2 regions of the Vibrio sp. 1580 genome follow, and region 2 is predicted to be linked to the other one. Evidence: riboswitches for the same ligand, from Rfam matches in the RefSeq annotation. Region 2 holds a riboswitch; the other holds the start of a gene.
What was found. A riboswitch is a leader RNA that binds a small molecule or an ion and turns the genes downstream of it on or off. The one in region 2 is predicted to bind thiamine pyrophosphate.
Positions count from the first base shown of each region.

Region 1: linked by a shared signal. The riboswitch ahead of thiD (bifunctional hydroxymethylpyrimidine kinase/phosphomethylpyrimidine kinase) and the one ahead of thiB (thiamine ABC transporter substrate binding subunit) in region 2 are both predicted to bind thiamine pyrophosphate.

Region 1 covers NZ_JAWOVT010000003.1:1,524-6,815, reverse strand. Annotated here, with positions in the region: gene R7093_RS05335 (ABC transporter permease) at 1-87, opposite strand, end outside; gene R7093_RS05330 (ABC transporter ATP-binding protein) at 80-835, opposite strand; gene thiD (bifunctional hydroxymethylpyrimidine kinase/phosphomethylpyrimidine kinase) at 825-1,682, opposite strand; TPP riboswitch at 1,780-1,887, opposite strand; gene R7093_RS05320 (TldD/PmbA family protein) at 2,199-3,584, shown strand; gene R7093_RS05315 (TldD/PmbA family protein) at 3,584-4,927, shown strand; gene trmY (tRNA (pseudouridine(54)-N(1))-methyltransferase TrmY) at 5,006-5,292, opposite strand, start outside.
Region 2 covers NZ_JAWOVT010000006.1:60,011-68,874, reverse strand. Annotated here, with positions in the region: gene fbp (class 1 fructose-bisphosphatase) at 1-308, opposite strand, end outside; gene mpl (UDP-N-acetylmuramate:L-alanyl-gamma-D-glutamyl-meso-diaminopimelate ligase) at 621-1,979, shown strand; gene R7093_RS11225 (flavin prenyltransferase UbiX) at 1,985-2,623, shown strand; TPP riboswitch at 2,661-2,797, shown strand; gene thiB (thiamine ABC transporter substrate binding subunit) at 2,870-3,862, shown strand; gene thiP (thiamine/thiamine pyrophosphate ABC transporter permease ThiP) at 3,904-5,490, shown strand; gene thiQ (thiamine ABC transporter ATP-binding protein) at 5,490-6,194, shown strand; gene R7093_RS11205 (LysR family transcriptional regulator) at 6,213-7,160, opposite strand; gene R7093_RS11200 (alkene reductase) at 7,253-8,329, shown strand; gene R7093_RS11195 (universal stress protein) at 8,393-8,830, opposite strand.

The sequences.
Region 1 (5,292 bases), on a different contig from region 2:
GATTACCAAGCGCAGAGCTGGATGGGTCACGCGTTCTTTTTTACCAATACGTGCCGAAACGGAGTTGTACTGAGTCATATCACTCATAGTCTTTCTCCAATTGATCCAAAATCGCTTGTTGAAGCGCGGCGCACTCTCCATCGAGAACTCGTGGTGGCTTGGAATCCGGAACAACCAAGTGCTGAGCTTGCGCAGGCGTGCCTTGCAGTACATAGAGTTGGTGAGCTAATCGCACCGCTTCTTGTGGGTCGTGGGTAATAAGAACAACGGTTTTATCTTTCAGTAACTCGGCAGACAAGGTTTGCAACTTATGGCGAGTAACCGCGTCCAACGCAGAGAAAGGCTCATCCATCAGAACCAGAGGCTTGTCTTGCATCAGAGTGCGAGCAAGGGCAACACGTTGTCTCATGCCGCCAGAGAGCTGAGCTGGCTTAGCATCCGGGTAATCGGCGAGTCCCACTTGGCTGAGTAAAGTCAGTGCACGTTGTTTATTTTGTTCTGGTGCTTGCTCTTGAGAAAATCGAGAACTGAGGCAGACGTTGTCTAACACATTCAACCACGGCAGCAACAAGTCTTGCTGCGCCATGTAGGCAATACGCTTGTGTAAGGTGATGCCATCCGTGGTCGTTAACTCGCCATGCCATTCGACTTTGTCGTCTAACAAACCCGCTAGATAACGAAGGATCGTCGTTTTTCCGCAGCCACTGCGACCAAGTAACACTGTCCATTGATTAGCAGGAATAGTCATACTCAACCCTGCTAGCGTTGGTGTTTGGCTGTCTTTGTATCGCAGACTAGCATCGGAAAGCTGAATGCCAATCGCGTTAGCGAACATAAGTATGACCCGCAAAAAAGTGGTTCACAGGGCCATGGCCTTTACCTACATCCAATTCATCAGCGTGCGCGATAGCTTGGCTGATGTACTGCTTACCCAGGTGCACCGCTTTGTGTAGGTTGTTGCCTTGGCCAAGATAAGACGCAATGGCGGAAGAAAGTGTACAGCCTGTGCCATGGGTGTTTTTGGTTGGAAATCGCTTGGCGCTAATTAACTCGGCACTGTCTTGCATGATAAGCAGATCGTTGCTGTTTTCATTTTCTTCAAGGTGACCGCCTTTGAGCAGAATAGCTTTGGCGCCAAGCGCACGAAGGTCGGTAATCATATCGTTCATTTCAGATTCTGATTGAGGCATTGGCTTACCCGTCAATGCTGCGCCTTCGGGTAGGTTAGGGGTAATGATGTCTGCGAGCGGAATCAATTCTTCTTTTAAAGTGCTGATTGCCGACTGTTCCAGTAATAGATCGCCGCTGGTGGCCACCATTACAGGGTCAATCACGAGGTGTTTTGGCTGGTATTGTTTAATTTTGTCAGCAACGACTTTGATGATGTTGGAATCGGCCAGCATGCCCACTTTTACTGCAACGATGTTGAGGTCGGTGAATACCGCATCGAGTTGACTCTCTACATGGTCGAGAGGAATTGGGAAAATCGCAGAGACGCCTTGAGTGTTTTGTGAGGTGATGGCGGTAATCACTGAGCAGGCAAAGCTACCAGTTGCGGACATCGCTTTGATGTCAGCTTGAATACCTGCACCGCCACCACTGTCTGAGCCCGCGATGGTCAATACGATAGGGGTAGGCAAGGCTGGCGTTTGATGTGAATGAGGTTGTGATTGCTGCGTCATGGTCGCTCCTACTACAAGACGTATAGGAACTGACCTTGACCATTGCAGATAGATCGATTTTTCGATCGCTATCGCTTACCTAAGAGGGGCGACGAAAGGCAAAGTGTGCATAGTTCCCTACGTCAGTGCTAACTGAATCAGGTTCAACGGGTCTCGAATTTCGATCTCAGCCAACACTTGTCGTGTGGCCCCCCGACTATTTCGTTCGGATGATAGCAGGACCATTGCGGAAGGGATACGTTTTTTGAGCGTAATTATAATGAGTATTCAATTATGCGAGGTGAGTGATAAAGTAAGCACCTAAATGGTTTGCTGGGTGGAATTTACTAGTGCAACGCTCTGGTGAATGAGCAGAACCTGGAATATTTAATAAATAATCGTGGTCTCGTTAAGCAAGGATTAGCATAAAACAAGGTTAAAAAACTGTTAAAATTTAACGTGTTGCCAATTTAACTTTGTTGAACTTTTTCACAGTTAATTAGGATGGCTAAGACGATCATCGAGCAAGGAGACTTCATGCTTAATTCTGTAACAGCGAAGTCAGTGATCGATCATGCGCTCTTTTTGGGGGCTGATTTCGCTGAACTATTCGTTGAACATCACCAAACCAACACTGTCCAGCTCGCATCTGGTGAAGTGGATAAGGTTAACTCGGGTATCGATTTTGGTATCGGTATTCGTCTTTTTTTCGGTCATAAGGTGCTTTACGGTTACACCAACAGCACAGATGAAGCCGAACTAAAGCGCGTAACCTCGCTGCTTGCTGCAAAAGACAAGCGTGAGCAAATCGCGTCAGCGGGTTCTTTGAATTTGAACCGCTACCCAATCCAACATGGTTGCCGCATGCCGCTAAGTAAGGATGCTAACCTAGATTCAAAAATCGCGTTTCTATTGAAAGTTGACCAAGCCGCACGTGCTGAGAGTGAGCATATCAGCCAGTTTATTGGCAGCGTGCTTCAGCGTGAACAACAAGTGTCTATCTTCAACTCAGAAGGTCTACACGTTGACGATACTCGCCACTACATTCGTGTTGCTGGTAACACTGTCGCGCAAAAAGGTAATGAGCAGTCTTCTGGTATGGAAGGTCCTGGCGCTCTTGCTGGTTGGGAATTCAGTGAACAGCTTGATGCCAAAGAGCTAGGTCAAACTATCGCGCAGCAAGCGTTAGTAAAACTTGGCGCAGATGCTTGTCCATCGGGTGAAATGCCGGTGGTGATTGGTAACGGCTTTGGCGGCGTTATCTTCCATGAAGCATGTGGTCACTTGCTAGAAACCACTTCAGTTGCGAAGAAAGCTTCAGTATTCCACGACAAGATGGGCGAAATGGTTGCTCACACCGCAGTGAATGCGGTCGATGATGGCACCATGACCAACGAATGGGGCTCGATTCATGTTGATGACGAAGGTATGAAGACTCAGCGCACTCAATTGATCAAAGACGGTAAGCTAACCAGCTTCATGGTCGATAAAATGGGTGGCATGAAGACAGGTTACGAGCCAACGGGTTCTGGTCGTCGTCAAAACTACAAGTTCGCACCAACCTCGCGTATGCGTAACACCTTTATCGAAGAAGGCGAGCATTCACTTGATGATATGCTGGCAGGCATCGAACGTGGCATCTATGCGAAGAAGATGGGCGGCGGCTCGGTTCAACCGGGCACGGGTGAGTTTAACTTTGCTGTTCGTGAAGCTTATCTCATTGAAAATGGCAAAATCACCAAGCCTCTGAAAACAGCAACGCTGATCAGCACAGGTCCAAAAGTGTTGAAAGAAATCAGCATGGTTGGTAAGGACATGGCGCTTGCGCCGGGCATGTGTGGTTCCGTGAGTGGCTCAGTGCCAACAACAGTCGGTCAGCCAACGCTGAAAGTCGATAATATTCTGGTAGGAGGCGGTAACTAATGAGCCAAGAACAACAACTTCTTAATGCGGTTGATTACGTCCTATCAGAAGCAAAACGCCAAGGTGCAGAAGCGGACGTCATTGTAAACCGCAACAGCAGCTTTTCTCTGAAAGCGAACCAAGGAAAGCTGGATGAGTACAAAGTAAGCTCAAGCCAAGTTCTGGGTGTTCGTGTTGTGAAAGATGCGCGCGTTGCGACAAGCTACTCTGAGTCGTTAGAGCAACCTAGCTTGGATTTAATGCTAACTAATGCACTGCAAAGTGCTCGCTTTTCCAAGCAAGATGAACATCAGACCATTAGTTGTGTGAACAGCCAAATCACGACTGACGTGGCTGAGATTGCTCAAGAAGACACAACTTCGGTTGATGAAAAAATTGAACTGTCTCTCGCACTTGAGCAAGGCGTAGTGGCTCTGCCTCACGCTTCTAGCGCACCTTACAATGGTTACAGCGATGGCGAAACACAACTGATCATTGCCAATACTCAAGGCACATTGTGTCAACACTTCGAGCGCTCGTTCACTTGTTACGCGTATACCTTGTTTGAAAAAGACGGCAAACAGTCAATGGCGGGTAGAATGTCACTTGGTCGCCGTTTTGATGAGTTGAATCCAGCTTACTGTATCGAAGGTGGCTACAACCTTGCTCGTGATCTTCTGGAAGGTGCTCCGGTTGCGACAGGTAACTACCCTGCTATTTTCCACATTAATGCGCTAGCAAGTTTATTCGGTGCTTTCGGCAGTGCTTTCTCTGGCGTAAGCGCGATGAAAGGCATTACGCCACTGGGTGACAAGCTTGGTCAACGTGTTGCGAGTGATTTAATTACCTTTACTGATACGGCTTACATGCCAAATGGTATGGCAATCGCGAGTTTTGATAGTGAAGGCTTCGCTACTCAAGATAATGTGTTGATCGCCAATGGCCAACTGAATACGCTATTGCACAATAGCCAAACAGCGAATTATTTGGGTGCAGTGTCGACGGCAAGTGCCGCTCGCGGTGCAAAATCGAGCTTAGACGTATCAGCGAATCACAAAGTGATTGCGACAGGCAACAGCAGTGCATCAGAAGTAAAAGCGGGAGAGTACCTAGAGTTAGTCGAGCTTCAAGGTGTCCATTCTGGTGCGGATGCAGTGAGTGGTGATTTCTCATTTGGTGCGAGTGGCTTCTTGTGCCGTGATGGAGAGCGCGTTCAACCAGTTCGTGGGATCACGGTAGCGGGTAACTTCTACAAGATGCTGCAAGAAGTTGAGGCAGTGGGTGATACTCAGTTAATTAACGATAGCCGAACTTTCTTCTCGCCAGACGTTCGTTTTGCTCGTTTGAGCATTGGTGGTAAGTAAACTTAGCATCCCTATAGAAACAAAAAAGAGGACTCAATGGAGTCCTCTTTCATTGTCTAGCAACGTGTGCGTGAATAACTAGAATTCGCGTATGTCCAACTCATTGTGGATCAATACCACACACTGAGAAGCGAAAAGCATCTTAGGACCTAAGCTGATCTTCTCTGTGCCAAGGCGCTTTAAGCTGTTAAAAGACTTTTTCGGCATCGGTATATGGTCAGTTAGCAAGAAACATGGATTTTCACCAATTTCTGCATCACGAACAAATTCGCCTTTCTTATCCAACATATATAGTTGGTGATCTTCTGCCAGTTCTTGCACTAGGCGTTCAAAGCTCACTGTACGAACGGTAATACCAGGTTCGA
Region 2 (8,864 bases):
TCTTTATTGAACGCAACTGCTTCGTCTTCTTCTTCACTGGCAACGCCACACACTTGATCACGAGCTTCAAGCGCGGCTTTGAACTTATCGTTCGCGTAAACATCGAGCTTTTGCTGATCTTCACCTTGGACATTTTCCGTGCCTACAGCACCAGTGATATCACCGAGACCCGCTGCGTTGATTTCGCGGTTAACGATTTTTGCAGCTAAACGAATGGAGGCTAAAAGGGATGATAGATCACCGCTAGCGTGGGGGAAATCCGCTTGTTTTTCGACAATGAACTCGCCTAGGGTGCGCAGTCCTGACATGGTTAATCCTTACATTTTCATTTCATTGGGGGTAGTGCGCAAGTGAGCATCTCTTTATGGATGTTAAACGATTGCGCTGGATGTAAGTTTAAGTCGCAGATCTTTTTAATGGTAATGAAGTAACTGTTTGAGATCTCAATTTATTTGTAGACTTGTTTGAGGGATTCATCAGTAAGCAAGAGGTTGTACAGTCTGTGTTCAACCTTGTCATATTTGTGAAAGGGACTGCAAGAAGAAGGCTAAAGTCACTCGCTTTTCAGGCGGTAATCGCGATAATGAAAGCATTAAAAAACGCATTACAAGGTTTAGTTTATGCACATTCATATCTTGGGTATCTGTGGCACATTTATGGGCGGCGCAGCGATTCTAGCGCGCCAATTAGGACATAAAGTCACTGGTTCTGATGCCAACGTTTATCCGCCAATGAGCACACTGCTTGAGTCTCAAGGTATTGAAATTATTGAAGGCTTTGACCCGTCTCAACTCGACCCTCAACCAGATCTTGTGGTGATTGGTAATGCGATGAGCCGTGGCAACCCTTGTGTCGAGCATGTGCTCAACACTAACATGCGTTACACCTCTGGCCCGCAGTGGCTCAACGAGTTTTTGCTGCATGATCGTTGGGTATTGGCGGTATCGGGTACACATGGGAAAACGACCACGTCGAGCATGCTTGCCTGGATACTTGAAGATTGTGGTTATCAACCGGGTTTCTTAGTCGGTGGGGTACTCGGTAACTTCGGAGTGTCTGCTCGTTTGGGTGAAAGCATGTTTTTTGTCGTTGAAGCCGACGAATATGACAGTGCTTTTTTCGATAAGCGTTCTAAGTTTGTGCATTACCATCCTCGCACTTTAATCATGAATAACCTTGAGTTCGATCATGCTGATATCTTCGATGATCTAGAAGCGATCAAGCGCCAATTCCATCATTTAGTGCGAACTGTACCGGGCAATGGATTGATCTTAGCGCCGAGGAAAGATCAAGCGTTAGCGGATGTATTAGAGCGTGGCTGCTGGACTGAAAAACAGTTCTCTGGTGAGAATGGTGACTGGCAAGCGCACAAATTAGTGCTTGATGGCTCAAAATTTGACGTTGCGTTGCAAGGCGAGAAGGTTGGTACCGTCGAATGGAATTTGGTGGGTGACCACAATGTGGATAATGCGCTGATGGCAATCGCTGCTGCACGACATGTTGGAGTCACTCCGGATCTTGCTTGCCAGGCATTAGGGCGTTTCATCAATACCAAGCGCCGTTTAGAGCTGAAAGGTGAAGAACAAGGTGTGACGGTTTACGATGATTTTGCGCATCACCCAACGGCAATTGAACTTACTGTCGGTGGTTTGCGTAACAAGGTAGGTGAAAAACGCATCCTTGCTGTGTTAGAGCCGCGGTCTGCCACCATGAAGCGAGGTGTACACAAAAACACACTTGCAGAGTCACTACACAGTGCAGATGAAGTCTTCTTGTTCCAGCCAGATAATATCGAGTGGTCTGTGCAAGACATTGCCGACCAATGCACACAGCCAGCGTTTGTCGATGCGGATATAGATAACTTTGTAGCCAAGATCGTCGAACGTGCGCGACCAGGTGACCAAATTCTAGTCATGAGCAACGGTGGCTTTGGTGGTATTCACGGAAAACTTCTTGAGCAGTTAAAACAAAAAGCCTGATTGATATGCAAAACAAAACACAACCCTCTCATAAAAAAGCCATCACGTTGGCATTAACGGGTGCTTCTGGTGCTCCCTACGGCCTTCGTCTTTTAGAATGCTTGGTTGCGGCGGATTATCATGTCTACGTTCTGATTTCTTCGGCGGCTCGTGTTGTGATGGCAACCGAGCATAATCTTAAGCTACCAAGTGGCCCAGAAGCGGCGCAGCAAGCATTGGTAGAGCACCTGAACTGCAATCCCGATAACATCACCGTTTGCGGTAAAGATGACTGGTTCTCACCGGTTGCGTCTGGTTCTGCTGCACCAAAGCAAATGGTGGTTTGCCCATGTTCTGCGGGAAGCGTTGCAGCGATTGCGCATGGTATGTCAGATAACTTGATCGAGCGGGCCGCTGATGTGGTAATGAAAGAGCGCGGGCAGCTGTTGCTCGTGGTTCGCGAAACACCATTTTCAACGCTACATCTGGAGAACATGCACAAACTGTCGCAAATGGGCGTCACCATCATGCCAGCAGCTCCAGGCTTCTATCATCAGCCAAAGAGTATTGAAGACTTAGTGGATTTTATGGTGGCGAGAATTCTTGACCACTTAGGTATTGAGCAAGGTTTGGTGCCTCGTTGGGGTTATGACCAGCGATCGTGAGCTGATTGTGTAACCACTCAAATACCTTTACAATCCATCCAACTCATCGGGGAGCAAACCCATTTAGCATTGAGTCAATCAATGCATTGGGGCGCTGAGACCTAAGTGTTTAACTAGGGACCCGTATTACCTGAACCAGATAATGCTGGCGTAGGAATTGAGTCTGGATATTGGAAGTCCTTAATAGCCGCCTCAAACCCTGTGCCGCTCAACTTATTTCTCTGAAATACTCATGGAGAGCGAGCAGTGAAACCCACTCTAAATCTGATTGCCTTAGCTGCAATCACTTCTACTTCAGCGTTTGCCGCTGAAAACACATTAACCATCTATACCTACGACTCTTTTGCCGCAGATTGGGGGCCGGGTCCTAAAATCGAGCAAGCTTTTGAAGCAAAATGTGGCTGTGACGTTAACTTCGTAGCGTTGGACGATGGTGTGTCGATTCTGAATCGTCTTCGTCTTGAAGGCGGTAATAGCAAAGCGGACATCGTATTAGGTTTGGATAACAATCTGATGGCAGAAGCGAAGAAAACCGATCTGCTTGCCGAGCACAATGTGGATACGGCTAACACAGTGTTACCAAACGGTTGGAGTGACACGACGTTTGTACCGTACGATTACGGCTACTTCGCGTTTGTGTACAACAAAGAGAAACTGGCTAATCCGCCGAAAAGCATGAAAGAGCTGGTGGAAACGCGCAACGATCTGAAAGTGATTTACCAAGATCCGCGGACTTCAACGCCGGGCCAAGGCTTAATGCTATGGATGAAATCTATTTATGGCGACGATGTGACGCAAGCGTGGCAGAAGCTAGCGAGCAAAACCGTAACGGTCACGAAAGGTTGGTCTGAGGCGTATTCTATGTTCCTCAATGGTGAGTCCGATTTAGTGCTTTCTTACACCACTTCACCTGCGTACCACTTAATTGCGGAAAACGATTCGAAGTTTGCTACGGCGAATTTTGCTGAAGGCCACTACATGCAAGTTGAAGTAGCCGCCAAAGTGAAAGGGGCAAAAAATTCAGAACTTGCTGATCAATTTATGAGTTTCATTTTAAGTGATGAGTTCCAATCGGCGATGCCAACGGGTAACTGGATGTACCCAGTCACTGACGTTGAGTTACCTAAAGGTTTTGAAACTTTGAGTGTTCCAAGCAAGTCGTTGAGCTTTAGTGCTGATGAAGTGGCAAAAATGCGTAAGTCTTGGATTCGCGAATGGCAAAGCGCATTGACGTTTTAGCTGACGTTTCCATCCTCATCTGAATGAGATAGGTTTTACCTTTGAATTCTGTTCCAAAAATAGGTTTAGGGGTCGCGATGATCATCGCGACCTTTGTTATTTCTGCCCTAGGTGCTTTGATTGTTCAAGCCCCTTCACTTGATGTGTCTGTGGTATGGGGCGACCCGTACTATCAACATGTCACCAAGTTCAGTTTCTACCAAGCGTTTCTTTCCACATTGCTCAGTGTTGGCTTTGCCATTCCAGTAGCGCACGCACTTTCGCGTCGCCAATTTATTGGTAAATCATTACTGCTTAAGCTGTTTGCATCGACACTGGTTTTGCCGGTTTTGGTTGGTGTTTTTGGGCTGTTAGCGATTTATGGCAACAGTGGTTTGTTGGCGCAGTGGTTGCAAAGTTTCGACACTAAACTGCCATTCTCTATTTACGGTTTGAACGGCATTTTACTCGCCCATGTGTTCTTTAATTTACCTTACGCGGCACGATTGCTTCTGCAAGCCTTGGAGTCTATTCCTGCCGAGCAGCATAAGCTTTGCGCGCATCTTGGGATGAGCCATTGGGATAAGTTTCGCTGGGTAGAATGGCCGCGTTTAAGGCAGCAGCTTCCCCACGTTTGTGGGTTGGTGTTTATGTTGTGCTTTACCAGTTTTGCCACTGTAATGGCATTGGGGGGCGGGCCAAAATCCACCACCATTGAATTGGCCATTTACCAAGCGATTAAGTTTGATTTTGATTTACAAGCTGGGGCGTTATTGGCGCTGTGGCAGATGCTGTTATGTGGACTGCTTGCTATTGGAGTGCAGAAGTTAACAAGGCCTGTTTCTATCAGTGCTGGAAGCACATCGGTACAGCAATATTTAACGAAGGATCATGGGTGGTCAAAAGCTTGGGATAGCTTTTGGATCATAGGTGCCTTTTTACTGGTAATACCGCCGTTATTGATGGTGTTACTGAGTGGCATCAACCAACAAGTTTGGACAGTATTAACCGATGAGCGTTTTTGGTCTGCGCTATTGAACTCCCTCAAAGTCGCCTGTGTCGCTAGCGCGCTTGCGGTCGCTGCAGGGGTGTCCATACTATTGACCAGTCGCCGTTGGCGGTTGCAGTACAAAAACACGCGAGCCGATCAGATTGAGTTAATCGGCACCGTTATTTTGGTGACTCCAGGTCTGGTGATTAGCACCGGTTTATTCTTACTACTGCGCGCATTTACCGATGTTTTTAGCTTGGCATTTTTTGTCGTGATTTTGGTGAACGGTTTGATGGCTTTGCCTTACGTGATCAAAACGCTAGCGCAGCCAATGCTGCACATTGAACAACAGTATCAGTATGTATGTGCCAGCTTAGGCATGCGTGGCTGGCAACGGTTTAAAGTGGTGGAGTGGCAGGCGCTACGCAAGCCGTTTGCACATGCGTTTGCGATCAGCTTTATGTTTGCAATAGGGGATTTAAGTGCCATAGCACTGTTTGGTGGACAAGAGTTTCGTACCTTACCTCTGTATTTGTTCCAGTTGCTTGGCAGTTATCAGATGGACGCAGCTGCGGTGGTATCGGTGACCCTATTGTTGTTGAGTGTGGGCTGTTTTGCCTTGATTGAGAAAGTATTGAAAACGAAGGAGAGAGCGTAATGTTAGTGTTGGATGATGTGCAGTACACCTACCAACGTGAACTGTTTCGTTTTGACTTAACGATTGAGCAAGGACAGATTGTATCGCTGATGGGACCAAGTGGGGCAGGGAAGTCAACCTTGCTGGCGTTGGTGGCAGGATTCATCCATCCTGACCGTGGTGATATTTGTGTTGATGGTGAGTCCATTGTGCGTAAAGAGCCTTATCTGCGTCCGTTCTCTATGTTGTTCCAAGAGCACAATTTGTTTGCTCACTTATCGGTGCGTGACAACATCGGTTTGGGCTTACACCCAGGGCTAAAGCTTACGGTGGACCAAAATCGTCAGATTGAACAAGCCGCGCAGCAAGTTGGTGTTGCAGAGTACCTCGACCGTTTGCCAGAGCATCTTTCTGGTGGCCAGCGTCAACGTGTTGCCTTAGCGCGTTGTTTTGTTCAGCCTCATCCCATGTGGCTGTTGGATGAGCCGTTCTCGGCGCTTGATCCGGTGTTGCGTGAAGAGATGCTAGGCTTGGTAAAAAAACTGGCAGCAGAGCGGGGAATAACCGTATTGATGGTCACGCACCATTTAAGCGATGCCAAAGCGATTGCCAGCCACTTTGTGTTTGTGGCAGATGGTAAAGTGGAAGCCGCGGGTGATATGTCTGCATTGAGTGAACAGCATGCTAGTGAGAAGCTTGCGGCATTTATCCGAGCAGCATGCTAGTGCCTGATAGTTGCTAGGTTATGCTTCTCCGCAACACAAACCATGCCGAGGGCCAAATTCAAATTGAGATCTTAAGCTCATGATATGGTCAATCATTGCTTGTACACGCCGTGGGCGGTTTGCTCCAGGACGATAGACTAAATAAATAGGCATTGGTACCGTGTGCCATTGCGGTAACACTCTGACTAAGGTGCCACTTTCTAGCTCTTGCGTCATGTTCTGCACAGGTAAGTTCGCGATGCCTAGTCCTTTAAGTGCGCCTTTTAATATTGCTTCTACAGTTGTACTTGAGAAGTTACTGGTTATTGAAACATTGACGGTATTATCGTGTGAGATCAGCGTCCAAGGCCCTATTTCTGAAACATATTGATACCTCAAACAGTTGTGTTTTGTCAGATCTTCTGGCGTTTCAGGTACACCGAACTCAGCTAAATACTCAGGGCTAGCAGCCAGGACTCGAGTGGTATAGCCTAATTTTTTTGCGATTAATCGATCATCAACTATCTGACCGACTCTAATTGCCATATCAAAGCCGTGTGAAAACAGATCAACAAAATCGTTCGATGCTTCTAACGCAATTTGTACTTTTGGCCATTGTTTTAAAAATGGCAAAAAGATGTGCTCCGCCATATACGCATCCAACGCTGGTGGCGCGGAAATACGCAGCCGGCCTTGGATCTGTTGTTCCATCTCCTGAACGTCATGGCCAATTGAGTGGAATTCCTCAACTAAGCTTGCAGCACGCTCTAAAACCATTTGGCCAGCTTCGGTGATCACTAACTTTCGGGTTGTGCGCTCTAGCAGTTTGGCTTCAAAGTGTTGTTCGAGTTTGGTTATGGCTTTGCTAACAGTAGATTTCGGTAGGTTTAACTCCAGCGCGCACTTGGTTAAGCTCAGTAGTCGACAGCTTGTGACAAAGATAGAAAGCGTTCTAAAGTCAATTGTTTCTAAATTGCGAACAATCACTTTCAATTATCCATATTGTTTCAATATTAATCTGATTATAGTCTGGCACCTCATCCTTAGCCATCAAGTTATTGTCATTTGAGGTAAACAACATGTCCAACTCTGTAGACTTATTTTCTCCTATCGAACTCGGTCAATTAGCATTAGATAACCGTGCCATTATGGCGCCTTTAACGCGAGCTCGTGCTGGTGCGGACCATATTCCTAATGACCTTATGGTTGAATACTACGCTCAACGTGCGAGTGCCGGACTTATCATTGCTGAATGCACCATGGTGATGGAAGGTACGTCTGCTTTCATGGCAGAGCCGGGCATTTACAGCGAAGAGCAAATCGCAGCTTGGAAAAAGGTAACGGATGCGGTTCATGAGAGAGGCGGTAAGATTGTACTGCAAATTTGGCATGCGGGACGAGCTTGTCATCCTGATCTGAATGAAGGAAAAACACCTGTAGCGGCGAGCGCATTGGCCATTCGTGATGAATTAGTCCATACCCCTTCGGGTAAGCAAGCATATACGGTACCACGAGCACTCGAAGTGGATGAGATAGCTTCCATTGTTGCGGCGTTTAAACAAGGTGCAGAAAACGCCAAGAAAGCCGGCTTTGATGGGGTCGAGATACATGGCGCCAATGGTTATCTTATTGATAACTTCCTTCGTGACGGCTCAAATTTACGTACCGATGAATACGGTGGCTCGGTTGAAAATCGTGCTCGATTTTTACTTGAGATAGTGAAAGAAGTCGTTGAGGTGTGGGGACCTGGAAGAGTCGGTCTGCGCACATCTCCGCTAAATGGATTTAATGACATGAAAGACAGTGATCCAGTTGGCTTGATGCGTTACTTAGCAGAGCAACTTAATTCTTTCGATCTTGCTTATTGGCACGTGATGCGTGCGGATCTGAAAGGCGTACAAAAAGCAGATGTTCTCAAGCCAGCACGCGAAAACTATAAAGGTCACTTAATGGCGAACGTGGGCTACAGTGCACAAGAAGCGGCAACAGCAATTGCAGAAAACAAAGTTGATGTGGTCGCATTTGGCGTTCCCTTTATCGCAAACCCAGATTTAGTTGAGCGATTTAAGAAAAATGCACCTCTTAATGAGGCGAAACCAGAACACTTTTATTTGGGTGGAGCAGAAGGTTATACCGATTACCCAGTGATGGCATAACCCTTACTTGTTTAATATAAAAAGGACGCTAATGTTAGCGTCCTTTTTCGTTTCTGTATTTACTTAGCCTTGCGGTTTTACGACCATCACATTGATTGGAGAATATTCCACAACCTTACTCGCGACAGAGCCAAGCATTACTTTATTGATTTTAGAGCGCTTGTGACTTGGCATAATGATGAGATCTGCGCCTAAACGTTCTGCATAATCAAGAATGGTCGCGTAGGCCTTGCCTTCAGCAACATGCACTTGGTAAACCACATCTTCAGCAATATGCTCATTAGCGAAAGTTTTTAGTTGCTGCTTCACGTCTTGCTTCATTTTGGCCGCAGCATCTTTCGGAAAGTATGTGGCAACCATCGACATGTGAATACCAGGTAGTACCGTCAGAAGATGGATTTGAGCATTTGCTTGCTTTGCCTGCCAAACCGCTAGTTCAACCGCTCGGTCTGAAAAGCCTTGGTCATTTAGATCAACCGGAACAAGAATTTGTTTGTACATTCAATGTCTCTCATTAAGGCCCCTTTATCCTCGG